DNA from 3 places in the Mycetocola sp. TRD_SC_2 genome. Region 1 is predicted to be linked to each of the others. Evidence: predicted binding sites of a transcription regulator. Region 1 holds the regulator's gene; each other region holds the start of a gene.

Region 1 (3,273 bases):
TATTCTCTCATCGTCGAGGCGGGAACGAAGCTCGCCAGGCAGATCAGGTCCGGTGCCGTCGCCCAGCCCGATGAAGATCTTCAGGCCGACATGTACGAGCTGGTCGACGCGAAGCTCGAGGCCGCCGGCTTCTCCTGGTACGAAGTCAGCAACTGGGCAAAAGCTCCCGAGTATCGCTCGATGCACAACCTCGCTTACTGGCGCAGCCAGGACTGGTGGGGCATCGGCCCTGGCGCACACAGCCACATCGGCGGAGTCCGCTGGTGGAACGTCAAGCATCCGGCCGCCTACGCGGGTCGGATGAGCGAAGGCCTCTCACCGGGAGCTGGCCGTGAGACTCTCTCGGACGAAACGCGGGAACTCGAGCGGATCCTGCTCCTCGCCCGCACGCGCGACGGCATCCCGATCGCGACGCTCCCATCGGAAGCCCGCGTCGCCGTCGCAGGCCTCATCGCCGATGACCTCGTTAACGCCGAAGCCGCCCTGCGCGGGAGAGTGGAACTCTCGCTGCGCGGGCGGCTTCTCGCCGATGCCGTTGTTCGCCGGCTGACCGTTTAGAGCCGGCCGGCGAACTCACGATCTGGTGGTTACTTCACCATCCGGAAGGCGAAGAAGTAGCGGTAGGCCTGGCCGTTGTTGACCTTGACGCCACCGATGATGCCGAAGATGATGCCGAGAATGCCGACGATCCCTGCGAGAGGGAAGAGGAACAGTCCGATGACCACGAGGGTCAGGATTGCGCCGAGCACGTAGAGGGCGACGACGAAGATCGTCACGGTGAGCTGGAAGTTCAGCGCCTCCTTCGCCTCCTGACGGGTGAATGGTCCGCGGTCCTTGAAGACCAGGTAGATGATGAGCGGCACGATCCAGCCGGCGGTTCCCGCTCCGAGGAACGCTCCGAGCGCTCCACCGAAGTGAGCGAACGACGCCCACTGCTTGTCTTCAGCCTGGGTCAGGGGCGCAGTGCCGGGCTGGCCCTGGTAGGCATACTGCGGCGGCTGCTGGCCGTAACCCTGCTGGCCGTAGCCTGCGGGGGGCTGCTGGCCGTAGCCCTGCTGCTGGCCGTAGCCGGGTGCGCCGGCGGGAGGCTGCTGACCGTATCCGGGAGCACCTGCAGGGGGCTGCTGCCCATACGGCTGCTGACCGTAAGGCTGTTGAGGCTGCTGTCCACCGTAGGGAGGCGGCGGTGACGCCGGGCCCTGTGGCTCCTGCGGCTGCTTTTCGTTCGGGTCAACCGGGGGTTGCGCGTTGGGGTCGGTCATGGCCAAGCCTTTCGATCGATGACGCTGTTGCTGCTGGGTCCGCTCACGCCAGAAACGGCGGCGGGCTTCAGCTAAAAGGTAGCGTTGATCAGGACGCGCGGCAATTACTCCCCGGGCGAGCCGCGCGCTAGAATTGGCACTCAGGGCAACTGAGTGCCAGCAATGTGAGTGCGATTCCAGCGGAAGAGGTGCAGCTATGGTTTCCGAACGCAGCCTCGAAGTGCTCCGCGTCATCGTCCAGGACTACGTCGCGAGCCGGGAACCCGTCGGCTCCAAAGCGATCGTCGAGCGCCACTCCTTCGGAGTCTCGGCGGCGACCATCCGCAACGACATGGCGCAACTCGAAGACGAAGAACTGATCTCGGCCCCGCACACATCCTCCGGCCGCATCCCCACCGACAAGGGGTACCGCCTCTTCGTCGACCAGCTCGCCGACCGCAAGCCGCTCTCCGAAGCGCAGCGCGAAGCGATCGAAACCTTTCTCGGCCAGTCCGTCGGGCTCGACGACGTTCTGATGCGAACGGTGAGGCTGCTGTCGCAGATCACCAACCAGGTCGCCATCGTGCAGTACCCGTCGTTCGCCCGGGCGCTCGTGCGCCACGTCGAACTGGTCTCGCTCAGCGACCGACGTGTGCTGACGGTGTTGATCACCGATACCGGCCGGGTGGAACAGCAGGTCGTCGAGCTCGAGCAGTCGGTGGAGCCCGAGCAGCTCGAGCGGCTGAAAGCCACCCTCAACAAGATGCTCGGCGGAATCAATGTCGATTCATCCGCCGCGATCCTGGAGAAAGCCCGCAGCGAGGCCGTTCCCGAGGATGAGCCGCTGATGACGCGGATCACCGATGCCCTCGCCGAAGAGTTCGCCGAGTACCGCCACGACAAGCTCGTCATGGCCGGCGCAGCGAACCTCGCTCGCACCGAGGACGACTTCTCCGGAAGCATCTACCCGGTCCTCGAAGCTCTCGAGCAGCAAGTGGTTCTGCTCCGGCTGTTCGGCGAGATGGCGGTCGACCGCGGCGGTGTCTCGGCATCGATCGGCCGTGAAAACGAGTCGTTCGGTTTGGGGGAGACCTCGATCATCTCCAGCAACTACCGTTCCTCTGCTGGCGAACTTGCCAGACTCGGCGTGCTCGGACCGACGAGAATGGATTACTCCAACAACCTCGCCGCCGTTCGAGCCGTCGCCCGTTACCTGTCCCGCCAACTCGGCGAGGGCTGACCCCGCTGCAATGCTCGGCGCTGCACAATTCCTACCCCGGTCGTCTCGCGCCGAGAGCGACGACCACCACGACGAAAGGCCATGAGTGGCTGACCATTACGAAGTTCTCGGTGTGTCCCGCGAGGCGACAACCGATGAAATCAAGAAGGCGTACCGCCGACTTGCACGCGAACTCCACCCCGATGTGAATCCCGGCGCCGAGGCATCCGAGCGCTTCAAAGAAGTGACGCACGCGTACGACGTGCTCAGCGACGCCAAACAGCGTCAGCAATACGACATGGGCGGCTCCGGCGGCATGGGCGGCCAGGGCTTCGGTGGGTTCGGCGACATCTTCGACACCTTCTTCGGCGGGCAGCAACAGCGCGGGCCGAAGTCGCGCCGCGAGCGTGGCCAGGATGCGCTGCTGCGCGTCGAGGTCGACCTCGCCGAGGTCATCTTCGGCACCCACCGCGACCTCGAGGTCGACACGGCGGTTCTTTGCCCGACCTGTTCGGGCTCCTGCTGCCAGCCGGGCACATCGCCTGTCACCTGCGACATCTGCCGCGGAACCGGATCGATCCAGCGCGCCGTTCGCTCGCTCCTCGGCAACGTCATGACCTCTGCCCCCTGTGGCACCTGCCGCGGCCACGGGACAGTCATTCCGCACCCCTGCGTCACCTGCCAGGGGCAGGGGCGCGTGCGCGACCGCCGCACGGTTCCCGTCGACATCCCCGCCGGCGTCGACACCGGCCTCCGGTTGCAGATGCCGGGCAGCGGCGAGATCGGCCCCGCCGGTGGCCCGCACGGTGACCT
Region 2 (3,273 bases), 700 kb from region 1:
GCCGTTTTCTTGCGTCGTGCGGCCGACCGCCGCGCCGTCATCGCCATATCGGTCGTGAGGATGATGAGTGCGAGCCAGACGAGGCTGAAGCCTACCCACCGTTCGGGGGGCATTTCTTCGCGCAGCACGAGCACCCCGACGAGGAACTGGATCACGGGCGCGAAGAACTGGATGAATCCCATCCAGACGAGAGGGAGACGCCTCGACGCTGCGGCGAAGAAGAGGAGCGGGACGGCGGTGATCACACCGGTCCCGGCGAGGAGGGCGGTGTGCATCGGGCTCACCGTGCCGATTGTCAGTCCCGTCGTCAGTCCGACGACGATCAACTGGACAATGGCGACGGGCATCAGCCAGGCGGTCTCCAGGGTGAGCCCGGAGACGGCATCCACCCGCGGCCCGACCCGTTTCTTGATGTAACCGTAGAAGCCGAATGAGAACGCGAGAACGAGAGCGATCCAGGGCACGCCGCTGCCGGCGAACGTGAGGACGAGAACGGCGACGATACTGATCCCCACGGAGATCCACTGGATGAGACGCAGCTTCTCCCGAAGGAAGAACACGCCCAGGAACACGGTGACGATGGGATTGATGAAGTAGCCGAGCGCCGCTTCGACGACGTGGCCGGTGAGCACACCATAGATATAGGTCTGCCAGTTGACGAAGATCAGCGCTCCGGCGAGCGCCAGCGTCAGGCTGATTCTGGGCGTGAAAAGCAGGGTGAGGAACGGCTTCCACGCGCGCGTGCACGTGAGCAGCAGCGCGCAGAAGAGGAGGGAGAAAACCACCCGGGCGGCGACCAGCTCGAACGGCCCCGTCGGTGCGACGAGCAGGAAGTACAGCGGCAGGGTTCCCCAGAGCACGTAGGCGGTGACAGCGGAGGCGAGGCCGGACCGGTTGAGCCGATCCGACGACTCAGCACCTGCCGTCGCGAGGACACCGCCCGTCACGACACCGGTGTCTGCTGGGTCGGAAGCTGTTGGCACCCCTTGATGCTAGTCCCGTCTTCCGACGGTGCCGTTAACACACGATATCCCGGACGGTTTTCACCATCCGGGATATCGGTTCGAGTGCTTTGCGGTGTTAGCGAACCACCACGGCGAGCACGTCGCGAGCCGAGAGAACCAGGTAGTCCTGGCCGTCGAACTTCACTTCGGTTCCGCCGTACTTGGAGTAGATGACCTTGTCGCCGACGGCGACGTCGAGCGGAACGCGGTTGCCGTTGTCGTCGATGCGGCCGGGGCCTACTGCTTCGACGACGCCCTCCTGGGGCTTCTCCTTAGCGGTGTCAGGGATGACAAGACCGGAAGCAGTTGTCTGCTCCGCATCGACCTGCTTGATGACGATGCGATCTTCGAGCGGCTTGATGGAGACCGACACGGTTGACCTCTTTCTGAAACTAAGACTTGAGTTAGCACCCTCACATCGAGAGTGCTAACGCCAGTCTAGGGATCCGTTGGCACTCTCGCAACGTGAGTGCCAACGCCGCGAAGTTCCGGCGCTTTCGCTTGGTAGGTTTGCGGGATGGAGAGAGCCGAACTTGTCGAATTACTGACGCCGGAGGGACTGAGGCTCGTCGATGAGGTCGCCGAAACGGATGCCGGGAGCGATGTCGTCGCGACCGTGTCACGACTGCGCGCGGCCGGCCACTCCCCCACACTCGTCGCAACCGCCCTGACACAGGGGCGCCTGCGCCTCAAGGCACGAGCGAAGTTCGGCGACTTCGCCGCTCGCATGCTCTTCACCGAGGCGGGACTCGAACAGGCCACGCGCCTCCGGGTCGCCGCCCTGCACGCCGGGCGGTTCCAGTCGGCCGGAGTGTCCCGGGTCGCGGACCTCGGCTGCGGTATCGGTGGGGATGCCATGGCGTTCGCCGCGCTCGGACTCGACGTGACCGCCGTCGACGTCGACGAGGTCACAGCAACGGTCGCCAGCTACAACCTGGCACCGTTCGAGTCGGCGCGGGTGGAGCACGCCTCAGCGGGGAACGTGGATCTGGACCGGTTTGACGGTCTGTACTTCGACCCGGCGAGGCGCACGGCGGGCCACAAGAACACGGCGCGATTGACCGACCCTTCGGATTACACTCCGTCGCTCGACTTCGTCTTCGCCTCGGCGGCGACACGTCCTACCGGGGTGAAGCTCGGGCCTGGTTTCGATCGGTCCCTGATCACGGATGAGGCGGAAGCGCAGTGGGTCAGTGTCGACGGCCAGGTGGTGGAGCTGGGTCTGTGGTTCGGCGCTGTCGCTCGCGATGGCATCCGTCGTTCCGCCCTCGTCCTCGACGCCGACGGGACTCATGAGCTGCACGCCGCCGCTGACAGCGACGACGTCGACACGGTCGAGCTCGGCGACTACCTCTGGGAGCCGGACGGCGCGGTCATCCGTGCCCGTCTCATCGGTGATGTCGCGCGGGCGCTCGGTGCCGGAATGCTCAGCGACGGGATCGCGTACCTCACCGGCAACGACACCGGCTCCAGCCCGTTCGCAACCCGATTCCGGGTGATCGAGCGCTTCTCGCTCGACGAACGCACTCTCAAGAAGGAGTTGCGTGCGCGCGGCATCGGAACCCTCGAGGTGAAGAAGCGCGGGGCAGACATCGACCCCGCGGCGTTCCGCACCCGGATGAGTCTCAAGGGCCCCAACAGCGCGACGCTCTTCCTCACCCGTGTTGCCGGGAGGCATGCTGCGCTGCTGTGTGAACGCAGCTGAGCACCTCACAGCACATCCGATTTCGCGTGGCACGTCGGGGCATGGCGTCGCAACCCCTCGACATCTCTCTCGGGCGCGTGATGTCCTGAGAACTCACCACACGAACAGAGAGAAGGATGCCCCATGGCAACTGTCAACTCCGATATCGACGTCTCAGCTCCCATCTCCAGCGTCTACAACCAGTGGACCCAGTTCGAATCCTTCCCGCAGTTCCTTGGCGGAGTGGATGAGGTCGTCCAGAAGTCTGACACCCAGACGCACTGGAAGGTCTCGATCGCCGGGGTCACCCGTGAGTTCGACGCTGAGATCACCGAGCAGATTCCGGACGAGCGGATCGCCTGGAACAGCACGAGCGGCGAAGATCACGCCGGCGTTGTCACTTTCCACCGCTTGAGCGACTCCGAAACACGGATCTCCCTGCGGATGGACTGGACACCACAGGGCGTGGTCGAGTCTGCCGGCGCGCTGCTTCAGGTCGACGACATGCAGATCAAGAAGGACCTCAAAAAGTTCAAGGAACTGATCGAATCGAACGGCTTTGAGACCGGCGCATGGCGCGGATCG
Region 3 (3,273 bases), 580 kb from region 1:
ACTTAGAAGTCCATGCCACCGGTCGGGTCGCCGGCCGGAGCCGGGTTCTTCTCCGGCTTGTCGGCGACGACGGCCTCGGTGGTGAGGAACAGTCCCGCGATCGACGATGCGTTGAGCAGCGCCGAACGGGTGACCTTCACCGGGTCGTTGATGCCCGCGAGGAGCATGTCGACGTACTCACCGGTCGCGGCGTTGAGGCCGTGTCCGACGGGCAGGTTGCGGACCTTGTCTGCAACGACGCCGGGCTCGAGACCCGCGTTGAGGGCGATCTGCTTGAGCGGAGCGTCGATGGCGACCCGGACGATGTTCGCCCCGGTTGCTTCGTCACCCGAAAGCGAGAGCTTCTCGAATGCGGTCTTGCCAGCCTGGATGAGCGCAACGCCACCACCGGCGACGATGCCCTCTTCGACGGCAGCCTTCGCGTTGCGGACAGCGTCCTCGATGCGGTGCTTGCGCTCCTTGAGCTCGACCTCGGTCGCGGCTCCGGCCTTGATGACTGCAACGCCACCGGCCAGCTTGGCCAGGCGCTCCTGCAGCTTCTCGCGGTCGTAGTCGCTGTCGGTGTTCTCGATCTCCTTGCGGATCTGGGCAACGCGGCCCGCGATCTGCTCGACGTCGCCGGCACCTTCGACGATGGTGGTCTCGTCCTTGGTGATGACGACCTTGCGGGCACGGCCCAGGAGGTCAAGGGTGACGTTCTCGAGCTTGAGGCCGACCTCTTCCGAGATGACCTGTCCACCCGTGAGGATCGCGATGTCCTGGAGCTGAGCCTTGCGACGGTCTCCGAAGCCGGGAGCCTTGACGGCGACCGACTTGAAGATGCCACGGATCTTGTTCACGACGAGGGTTGCGAGGGCTTCGCCGTCGACATCCTCCGCGATGATGAGGAGCTGCTTGCCCGACTGGATGACCTGGTCAACGATCGGGAGCAGGTCCTTGATGTTGGAGATCTTGGAGTTGGCGATGAGGACGTAGGGGTCCTCGAACACTGCTTCCTGGCGGTCCGGGTCGGTGACGAAGTATGCCGACAGGAATCCCTTGTCGAAGCGCATACCTTCGGTCAGCTCGAGCTCGGTGCCGAACGTGTTCGACTCCTCGACGGTGACGACGCCTTCCTTGCCGACCTTGTCGATGGCCTCGGCGATGATGGCGCCGATTTCGGCGTCACCGGCGGAGATGGATGCCGTAGCCGCGATCTCTTCCTTGGTCTCGACCTCTTTCGCGTTGGCGATGAGCTCTTCGATGACCGCAGCGGTGGCCTTCTCGATGCCGCGCTTGAGCGAGATCGGGTCAGCGCCGGCAGCGACGTTGCGCAGGCCTTCGCGGACGAGTGCCTGGGCAAGAACGGTAGCGGTGGTGGTGCCGTCGCCTGCGACGTCGTCAGTCTTCTTGGCGACCTCCTTGACGAGCTCGGCACCGATCTTCTCGTACGGGTCGTCGAGCTCGATCTCCTTGGCGATGGAGACACCATCGTTGGTGATCGTGGGCGCGCCCCACTTCTTCTCAAGGACAACGTTGCGACCGCGTGGGCCGAGCGTTACCTTGACGGTGTCGGCCAGAATGTTCAGACCGCGTTCGAGGCCGCGGCGGGCTTCCTCGTCAAAAGCAATGATTTTTGCCATGTGGTTTTTCGTCCCTCCCGGACGTAATGAACGTAGTTAGCACTCTACGAATGCGAGTGCTAACACGATTCTGGCACTCTGCCCCTGTGAGTGCAAGCTCGCTGCCGGGCGTGAGACAGAGGCCGCATCCGGGCCCCCAACGAAGCGACGCCGCCCACCACCGGTGGACGGCGCCCGGCAGCGAGGATCAGACCGCGCGAACGGCCTCGGCCTGAGGCCCCTTCGCGCCGGTGCCGATTTCGAAGCTCACCTGCTGGCCCTCTTCGAGTGAGCGATATCCGGTGCTGTCGATCGCGGAATAGTGGACGAAGACATCCTGCCCATCCCCGTCGACGGTGATGAAGCCGTAGCCTTTTTCAGCGTTGAACCACTTCACGGTTCCATTCGCCATGTGTCACTCCCAATGCAGTGTTCTCCGTGCAGGCAGGCGCCAGCCCGGGTCAGCCGGCGCCTGGGCCCGGCGATCGTGCCGGCTCGTCAGCCTCCGGCGAGGGCACGATCATGACCAGTTCCAGATCCTAGCGAGAAGATCTGTCGCCCGAACAGGGGTTTGACCAGAGGAAAAGCAGTTCCTACCCGCACCGCGATGCTCCTATCCGTCGTGGAACGCATCGCGCTTTCTCACTCCTGGGCAGCGTAGTCCGACCCGAGAACGACCGTGAGCTGTAGGAGAGGTTCCTCCCCATCGTCGACCGGGATCTGGAATTGCGTCGACAGCTGGATGTTCCCGATTCCGAGGCCTTCAGCGAGTCCACGCGCAGCCCCTTCCTGCGACGGGTCCTCGTAATAGACGGTCGTGGTTTCGACGTCGGCTGCCGAGGCGCTCCCCGGCGTAATGCTCTGGGTCCAGCCCTCCGAGTTGAGCTTCTCGATCGCACGGGTGGCGAGGCCCCTTGTAGACGTCCCGTTCAGCACCGTGACCATCGAGTCCGGGTCGATCGTCGCGACCGCCGCCGGTGTGTCCGTGGGCTCGGGCGCGGTCGCAGCGGGAGAAGGCGCCTCGACGAAGTTGACGCGGTCACCGAGCAGTGTCAGGCCAAGGATTCCTGCCGCCACGAGAACGAGAGTCGCGAGCCCTGCCCACATGAGAAGGAACCAGCCCCTGCCAGCAGGCACGGGCGCGCGATGCGCCCCGACCCGTTGAAGGTCTTCAGGAATCTCGTCGAACCTGTCCTTGGCGAAGTTTTGTGCCATGTCGCTGCTGTCAGGTCCTCTGTGTTCTTCGGTCAGACGATGTTCGGTCAGACGGCTTTTCGGTCAGATTGCGTTCGGGAGACGATCGGCGAACCCGGAAGCGATCGCTGTTCAGTCAGCGTTCCTGGCTCGAGCCCGGCGTGCGGCCTGCCGGGTGTCGCGCAGCCTGTGCAGGCGCTTGACGAGGAGCGGATCGTGAACGAGGGCTGCGGGCGAATCGATGAGCACGCCCAGCAATTGATAGTACCGGGTGGGAGAGAAACCGAACGCGGCACGGACCGCTTCTTCCTTCTGGCCGGCATGCTGCCACCACCGGCTCTCGAACTCAAGGATCGCGAGGTCACGCTCGCTGAGCTCGGGGCTCGTCTCGTTCGGAGAACCGTTGTCACCCATATCCACCACCGCTCGAAGTCCTTGTGCGCTCGAAGACCGTGCCGCCATCCTAAGGCGTGGCCGA

Evidence for each region. Region 1 encodes HrcA, which represses chaperone genes, less so after heat shock. Its sites were predicted from a motif close to TTNGCACTCGNNNNNNNCGAGTGCNAA; they were not measured.
Region 2: the regulator HrcA is predicted to act here: its motif matches at 1,454-1,480, upstream of groES (co-chaperone GroES).
Region 3: the regulator HrcA is predicted to act here: its motif matches at 1,659-1,685, upstream of groL (chaperonin GroEL).

The regions. Positions count from the first base shown of each region.
Region 1 is NZ_CM143954.1:1,666,112-1,669,384, reverse strand. It holds gene hemW (radical SAM family heme chaperone HemW) at 1-558, shown strand, start outside; gene ACWA1Q_RS08000 (DUF4870 domain-containing protein) at 588-1,262, opposite strand; gene hrcA (heat-inducible transcriptional repressor HrcA) at 1,459-2,481, shown strand; gene dnaJ (molecular chaperone DnaJ) at 2,567-3,273, shown strand, end outside.
Region 2 is NZ_CM143954.1:2,362,722-2,365,994, forward strand. It holds gene rarD (EamA family transporter RarD) at 1-983, opposite strand, end outside; gene groES (co-chaperone GroES) at 1,081-1,377, opposite strand; gene ACWA1Q_RS11330 (class I SAM-dependent methyltransferase) at 1,522-2,709, shown strand; gene ACWA1Q_RS11335 (SRPBCC family protein) at 2,833-3,273, shown strand, end outside.
Region 3 is NZ_CM143954.1:2,246,458-2,249,730, forward strand. It holds gene groL (chaperonin GroEL) at 3-1,622, opposite strand; gene ACWA1Q_RS10770 (cold-shock protein) at 1,810-2,013, opposite strand; gene ACWA1Q_RS10775 (LytR C-terminal domain-containing protein) at 2,244-2,816, opposite strand; gene ACWA1Q_RS10780 (DUF3263 domain-containing protein) at 2,928-3,209, opposite strand.